DNA from 2 places in the Leptolyngbya sp. BL0902 genome. Region 1 is predicted to be linked to the other one. Evidence: predicted binding sites of a transcription regulator. Region 1 holds the regulator's gene; the other holds the start of a gene.
What was found. The regulator NtcA, encoded in region 1, controls nitrogen genes in cyanobacteria. The targets are predictions, from matches to a motif close to TTTGTANNNNNNNNTACAAA.
Positions count from the first base shown of each region.

Region 2: GFS31_RS15010 (MSMEG_0569 family flavin-dependent oxidoreductase) is a predicted target of NtcA. The motif match lies at 1,551-1,570, and genes of this name have one in related genera.

Region 1 is NZ_CP046155.1:3,811,056-3,815,026, reverse strand. It holds gene holB (DNA polymerase III subunit delta') at 1-242, opposite strand, end outside; gene tmk (dTMP kinase) at 215-898, opposite strand; gene GFS31_RS16945 (hypothetical protein) at 1,094-1,348, opposite strand; gene ntcA (global nitrogen regulator NtcA) at 1,458-2,129, opposite strand; gene thrC (threonine synthase) at 2,621-3,940, shown strand.
Region 2 is NZ_CP046155.1:3,388,997-3,392,967, forward strand. It holds gene GFS31_RS15000 (Nit6803 family nitrilase) at 1-616, opposite strand, end outside; gene GFS31_RS15005 (MSMEG_0572/Sll0783 family nitrogen starvation response protein) at 690-1,172, opposite strand; gene GFS31_RS15010 (MSMEG_0569 family flavin-dependent oxidoreductase) at 1,652-2,953, shown strand; gene GFS31_RS15015 (GAF domain-containing protein) at 2,986-3,971, opposite strand, start outside.

The DNA.
Region 1 (3,971 bases):
TCGGGGTGGTTGCGCTGGGCAATGCGGCGGCGTTGGTTGGGGGTGGGATCTGGGCCTGTCAGTAGGTTGGAATCGGGGGCAAACAGCACTTCGGCAAAGCGTTCCGCTGCTAGCCGCCGCCCCACGCCATTTGGCCCCGCAAACAGGTAGGCCGGAGCCACCCGCCGCTGATCCACCGCCCTCGCCAGCAGAGCAATGGCCGTTTCTTGACCGACTAAATCGCCAAAAAGGGCTTGTACCATTCCGCCAAATAGTCCTGAACCACGGTATGAATCGCCGCCGCCACCGCATCGGCAGACTGTGCCCCGTCAATGGTAGCCCGTTGGTCTGGAAATTGCTGGGCCAGGGTTTCAAACCCCTGCTGCACCCGTTGATGGAAGGCCAATTCCGCCTGCTCCATGCGATCCTGCGCCCCCCGCCGCTGCGCCCTGGCGAGTCCCTGCTCCACATCGAGCTTCAGCCAAATCGTCAAATCTGGCACCAATCCCGCCGTCGCTACCTGATTGAGTTCCTGAATCAGCCCCAAATCTAACCCCCGACCATAGCCCTGGTAGGCCACGGTGGAATCGGTGAAGCGATCACACAACACCCAACTTCCGGCCTCCAGCGTGGGCAGAATCATTTCTTCGATATGCTGCGCCCGGTCGGCGGCGTAGAGCAACAGTTCCGCCCGTGGAGCAATGGCCACCTCCCCATAATCTTCCAACAAGAGCCGCCGCAGCCCTATCCCTAGGTCTGTGCCACCGGGTTCGCGGGTCGTCAGTAATTCGGGGATAATCCCCTGGTTTTGTAGCGCTTGAAAAGCCGCACTCTGCGCCAAACTTTCCCGCAACTGCTGAAGCTGGGTAGACTTGCCGCAGCCCTCCACCCCCTCAAATACAATTAGCTTTCCCCGCATAACTTACCCCGCACAGTTCCCCCCTCACACAAAGCCCGTAGGTTAGGGGCCACAACGCACAACCCAACACCCACAAGCCCAGCCATAACGGCAGGATTAACGGTGGGCAATGCCCACCCTACGGTAATAGGAGGATGGAATCAAGTTTGGTAGAGTGCATTCGCGGAGCAATGCACCACTGAGGAACTAGCACCATCAAGGGTCATAGGTGCCCTGATAGGTGCTGAAAAGGCGATACCCCGGCAAAACAACTGCAACACCAGCTTTGCTGTGAATAATGCCGGGATCGTCTTTTTCTGGCAAGCTGCCGCCCAGACGCAGCTTAATTGGCCCCAGCCACAGATAAAACCCAGGAATTAGGCAGTCAAGGCTGTAAGCGATGGCCTTTAGCGCGAGATCGGGGCTATCGGAACGCCGGGAGGGCTGCGACTTAGAATTATTAGTCAACATAGCACTGGCCTAACGGCTAAACGCTCACTATCAGTCTAAGCGCAGTCAGCCCTGACCCAAAACAGCCAAGGTTCATTTACTGATACTGATCTTTGAATAGACGACCGACCTAGGTAAACTGCTGGCTGAGATTCACAGGGTCGTGGACGGTGATTTTCTTTTTGTAGATGGAAATCATCCCTTCCTGGCGTAGATCCCCCAGCAGGCGGGTGACGGTGACGCGGGTGGAGCCGATGGCTTCGGCGATGGCCTGGTGAGAGAGTTTGAGGTCGATGGTGATGCCGTCTTGGCTGGGCACGCCAAAGTCGCGGCAGAGAATCAGCAAAAAGCTGACCAGGCGAGATCCCATATCCCGATGGGCCAGGGTTTCGATCATCATTTCCGTTTGCAGGATGCGGGAGGACAGCCCTCGCAGCATCACCATGGCCAGTTCGGGGTTTTCCTCTAGGGCTTGCTCCACCTGTTCGATGGGCACCGATAGCAGCTCAACCGGGGTGAAGGCGACGGAATGGTAGAAGCGGTCGGAGCGGTTTCCGGTAATCAGGGAGAGGACGCCGAATACGCTGTTTTCCCGCAGCAGGGCCACGGTAATTTCTTCACCCGCTTCGTAGACCCGCGATAGCTTGACGGCTCCTTTCAGCAGAAAGTATACCCGCTCCGCCGGATCTCCAGGGAAGAAAATCGTTTTGCCGCGCTCGTAAGACTCTACGACTGGAGGGAAAGCCCCGCCCGAAAGCTGGCGAAAGACATTGGCAAGCGGTTTATCTTGGGTCACTACCATAACGTTTTGCTAAGGCCATCACGGAAACTTCAGCTATTCCTGGGATCCCAGGACTCTTCAAATCCTTGTCCACCTAGAAATCGAGGGATGCTGCGACGTCAATGGATGGACAGCCCTTCTAGCATGGGGCACAGAGTAATGCAAGCGTTCCATGACTTTAGAACACTTAACCTTAACTACCTGGGACGCGTTTGTATAGTGGATTACTTTTTGGCCCTCGCCAGCTATTTTTTGCAGCCAAAGCCACAAAATTTTCAACTTTTTTTTGCGCCTCAAGGCAGAATATCCTCTGAAAAACACCCGGTCAACCTATCTCAACCAGCCTTAACACAAGGGTTTCAGGGATATCCGACTTTTTTGGTCGGGTATAGTTGGTAACGATTTGGTGGTCGTGCTACAGTTCGCTCAACGAAACGCAATGAAGGTCTGAGTAACCCATTCCCCAGGCGTTTCCATCGTTTAAGTTGTTGCAGTTACAGGTTTCTATTCCCATGACGCAGTCCCTCGAACGCCTTGTCACCCAGTCCGCCAAGACCCACGCCCCCACCTTCACCGGGCTGAAGTGTCGCGAGTGCGGCGAAATGTATGAAGCCACCGCTAAGCACGTTTGCGAAGATGTGTGCTTTGGCCCCCTGGAAGTCGCCTACGACTACGACGCCATTCGTCAGCGGGTGTCTCGCAGCAGCATTCAGGCTGGCCCTCTGTCGATCTGGCGCTACAAAGAGTTTCTGCCTGTCAGCACCGATGATGTGATCGACGTGGGCACCGGGATGACCCCCCTGGTGCGGGCCAACCGTCTGGCGCGTCGCCTGGGCCTGAAAGAGCTTTACATTAAAAACGACGCCGTCAACATGCCCACCCTCAGCTTCAAGGATCGGGTGGTCTCTGTGGCATTGACCCGTGCCCGCGAACTGGGCTTTACCACAGTCTCCTGCGCCAGCACCGGAAACCTGGCCAACTCCACCGCCGCCATCGCCGCCCACGCGGGTCTCGACTGCTGCGTGTTCATCCCCTCCGACCTGGAAGCGGGCAAAGTCCTGGGTACCCTGATCTACGGCCCCACGGTGATGGCCGTCCACGGTAACTACGACCAAGTCAACCGCCTCTGCTCCGAGGTGGCCAACTCCTACGGCTGGGGCTTCGTCAATATCAACCTGCGCCCCTACTATTCCGAAGGCTCCAAGACCCTCGGCTTTGAGGTGGCGGAACAACTGGGCTGGCGCTTGCCCGACCATGTGGTGGCTCCCCTGGCCTCTGGCTCCCTGTTCACCAAAATCTACAAGGGCTTCCAAGAGTTCACCAAGGTCGGCTTGGTAGAAGGCAAGGATGTCCGCTTCAGCGGTGCCCAGGCCGAAGGTTGCTCCCCCATCGCCCAAGCCTTCCGGGACGGTCGCGACTTCGTTTCTCCGGTGAAGCCCAGCACCATCGCTAAATCCATCGCCATCGGCAACCCCGCTGACGGCATCTACGCCCTCGACATTGCCCGCAAAACCAACGGGAACATCGAATCTGTGACCGATGCGGAAATCGTAGAAGGGATGAAGTTGCTGGCGGAAACCGAAGGCATCTTCACCGAAACCGCTGGCGGCACCACCATCGCCGTGCTGAAGAAGCTGGCCGAAGCTGGCAAAATCAATCCCGACGAGTGCACCGTGGCCTACATCACCGGAAACGGCCTCAAGACCCAGGAAGCCGTTCAGGGCTACATTGGCGAACCCCTCACCATCGAACCCAAGCTCGACAGCTTCGAGCGGGCACTGGAGCGGGCTCGCACCCTGGATCGCCTGGAGTGGCAGCAAGTGCTGGTCTAAGCCCTCGGAAGCCCACCCTACGGGAAGCAAG
Region 2 (3,971 bases), 420 kb from region 1:
GGCGCATGGTCACTTCCATTTGGTCACTAAAGATTTGACCCACCATCGACCCCGGAAACTGCCCACAATGGATTTGCTCGTGCTGGGCCATCAAGGCAAAGCGGGCCAAGGGATTGTAGTGCTCCCAACAGGCTAGACTGCCCAAACGACCCACCTGGGTATCCGCAACCGTCAAACCCGTCCCATCCCCTTGCCCCCAGACCATGCGTTCGTGATAGGTCGGCGTGATCTTGCGCCGTTTCAGGGCAAGCTGGCCATCCGCATCAAACACTAGTTGAGTGTTGTAAAGCGAACCCGCATCCCGTTCTGTAACTCCCAGGACGATGACCATGCTGTAGGAGCGAGCGGCCCGCGACACCGCATCCACCACTGGCCCCGGCACGGTTACGGCCTCCTCGTAGAGGGTCATGTGGGGCTTACCCATCAAAACGGGGGGCGTTACAAAGGAGAAATAGGGGTAGTAAGGGACAAAGGTTTCCGGGAAGACAATGAGATTCACCCCGTCCTTGGCCGCCGCTGCAATGGCGTCTAAAACCTTTTCTGTGGTTCCCTCACGACTGTGCAGCACGGGGCTAATTTGAACCGCCGCCGCCCGAACAACCTGACTGTAATCCATGACAATACCCCCAGTAATAAACGCTATACGATGGAACCGAAGCAAGCCTATATCCCTGCTTCGGTTCCCCAAGCTAGAGCGTCCAGGTATTGAGGATAAAGGCTCCTTCTTTGCGATGCATAAGGATTAAATCCATTACATCAAGAGGATTAATGGGCCGAATACCCGGAATCAAAGAGGGTTCGCCATGACCATAGAGGGCTTGCAAGGCAAATCGACAGGCGTAAATTTTGCCCCCCTCTTCCATGATTTTAATCAACTGATTATTCATGGCTTGGTGCCCAGGAAAAGCTTCGTCTCCCAACTTGGGAAAACCACGCTGTAGCCCCAGCGTTACCCCAGGCCCATAGAGCAGAACAGATGTCTCAAATCCCTTCCGAATTAGGCGAGTGGCCTGCAACAAATTCACTAGGCCAATCGACCCCTCAAAGGCTACCGTATGAAAGGTAACGAGGGCTTTTTCTCCCGGATCGGCTTGGACATCCGGAAACACTTTTTCTTCGTAGTCCACCAAAAAATCGCCAGCCTTGTGGGCAGGAGCAGTAACCTCAGGCATTACAGTTGTCCTCAAAAACTAACAAACTTTGCTCAAGCCTAGATACAGGAAAGGGTTTGCACTAAATCACTCCTGCCTCTAGCGTTTGAATTTGAATCTTTCAAGATGGGTTCTTGTTAGTTAGCACCTTAAAATTCCGTAACGTCACAGCCTGTATCACAAACAACAAAGTTGTAGAGTCTGTGACTAGTGCCAGGGAAAACTGAACAACATCGAATAGAATCTGGGGTACGTGGGACATACCTATCAAAAGTGATAGGGTAATCTTCGCTAATTGTAGTCATATCTTGATAAAGAGAGCGGCGAGCCTCCCCCAACGTACTTATTTTGGTCGCGTTGACCAGCAGCAGCCCTAGTCATAGCCACAGTTACGGCTGTTTTGTGCTTCAAACTACAAGAAGCCAATGCTAAACCGCATAGCTTAATCTCAAGTCCTACGCCAACGACGAATTCACCGGAGATGGTCAAGGTTAAATACTATGCAGCATCACGCAGTCATCATTGTGGGCGGAGGGCAAGCGGGGCTCTCCATGAGCTACTGCCTCAAGGAACGGGGAATTGATCATGTCGTTCTGGAAAAGCATCGAATTGGTCATGCTTGGCGCAATCAGCGCTGGGATTCATTTTGCTTGGTGACGCCTAATTGGCAATGCCAGTTACCGGGATTTCCCTACCCAGGCCCTGATCCCCACGGATTTATGGCTAAAGACGAAATTGTGCAATACATTGAGGCCTATGCTCGCCACTTTAATGCCCCGGTACAGGAAGGGGTAACGGTTTCCAAAGTGCGGATGGAAGGTGGCAATAAGTTTTATCTCAACACCTCCGCCGGAGAGTTCACTGCTAATCAAGTGGTGATTGCCACGAGCGGTTACCATCGGCCTAAAATTCCGGCCTATGCGGAGCGCTTACCCGCAACGATAACTCAACTTTCTTCCTCACAATATAAAAGCCCTGAGCAGCTTCCTGAAGGTGGGGTACTCATCGTGGGGACGGGACAATCTGGCTGCCAAATTGCCGAGGATCTTCACTTGGCGGGTCGGCAGGTTCACCTCTGTGTTGGGGGGGCTCCCCGTTCTCCCCGGCGATATCGGGGACGAGATGTGGTGGACTGGCTGGAACAGATGGGTTACTACGATATTCCCATTGATAAACATCCCCAAAAAGAGGCCGTTCGCGACAAAACCAATCACTATCTCACCGGGCGTGATGGCGGACGGGAGATTGATTTGCGCCGTTTTGCCCTCGAAGGGATGAAGCTCTACGGACGATTAACGGCGGTTGAAAATGACCAACTGCGGTTTGATGACAGCCTCTCGCACAACCTTGACCAAGCGGATGCCGTCGCCGAAAGTATTAAACGCACTATCGATCAGTTCATTAGCAATCAGGAAATTGAGGCTCCAATTGAGCCACCCTATGAGCCCGTTTGGACACCCCAAGAAACGATTGCATCGCTGGATCTGACGACCGCCAATATCACAACGGTGATTTGGGCCATTGGCTATGATATGGACTTTAGCTGGGTAGATGTGCCCGTCTTTAATGGTAAAGGCTATCCCTGTCATGATCGCGGCATTACGGCGGTAGAAGGCTTTTATTTTCTAGGGTTGCCCTGGCTCTATACCTGGGGTTCTGGGCGATTTTCTGGCATTGCCCGCGATGCTTACTATGTGGCAGATCGCATCGTGATGACCGAGCGTCGAAAACATTCAACACAGTCCTTACTGGATCGATCACCGCTGCTAGAAGTCATCAATGATATGGCCTTGGGATCTTGATCTAACCCCTGTGATCCCTTTAAATTCATCCCCTAAATCCACCCTTGGGCAACCGCTTGGTAAACCCCCTGGTAACGGTTTTTGGCCTTCAGCTTGGCCAAGCTATTGTTAATATGGAATCTCACCGTACTTTCGCTGATAAATAGGGCTTGGGCAATAGCGCGGTCACGCTGTCCATCCGCCAGTAAGGCCATCACCTGTTGCTCACGCTCCGACAGGAGCGGCGCAGGATCTGGATGGCGTTCCACGGGATTCTGTAGAGCTTGGTGAATGAGGGCGCGTAGATCCTCTGCCGTACTTCTAACGTCCATGACAGCGACCACGCCCGCCGGAACACTTCCCTTGCCCTGGTTGACCCACACCACAGGGAGATGTCCGAGCCATGCCGGGTCATCTGTAATCCGCACCATAGCCCCAGCCTCTCCAGTCCCAGCTTCTCCGTCTGTTACCCAAAAGCCCGCCTGGGCAACGAGGTGGACAACACCCTGGTGCGTGAGCGGTTGGCGACATTGCACCTGTACCACAATGGGATACTGGGCCGCAGGAAGCATGACGGAAAGTTGAGAAGTCTGCCGCTGCACAACAGATCGAACCTCAAAGCTCCCCCCTAAACAGATCACCCCGTGCCTAATGTCGGCAAAACGAGAGTCCCTAAACCTGCCGTGCAGGTGCCCCCTCCGTTCCTCCTCCTCAGGAATCAAACCGGATTCCTCATCGGCGAGTGCCTCAAGGTACACCGTGTGGGGAGTATAGGTAAGGCGACAATAGCGACAGTTCACCTGGTTGAGGGTTTCGACCACCTGTCGCAGCAAGTGGGCCACCATCGGCCTGAGAGGACGCTCGGTACCCACTAGGGTAAATGGACTATCCCCCAGGAGTTGAGCCAGTTGATCCGAGAGCGATGTGGTTTGCAGTCCAGCGTCTCTAGGCGCTGAGGCCGTCGCTTGGGCCGCATCCAACGCCACGGTAACGGTCATACACAGCACCTGCAACACCTCCAGAAACTCTGGCTCAAAGG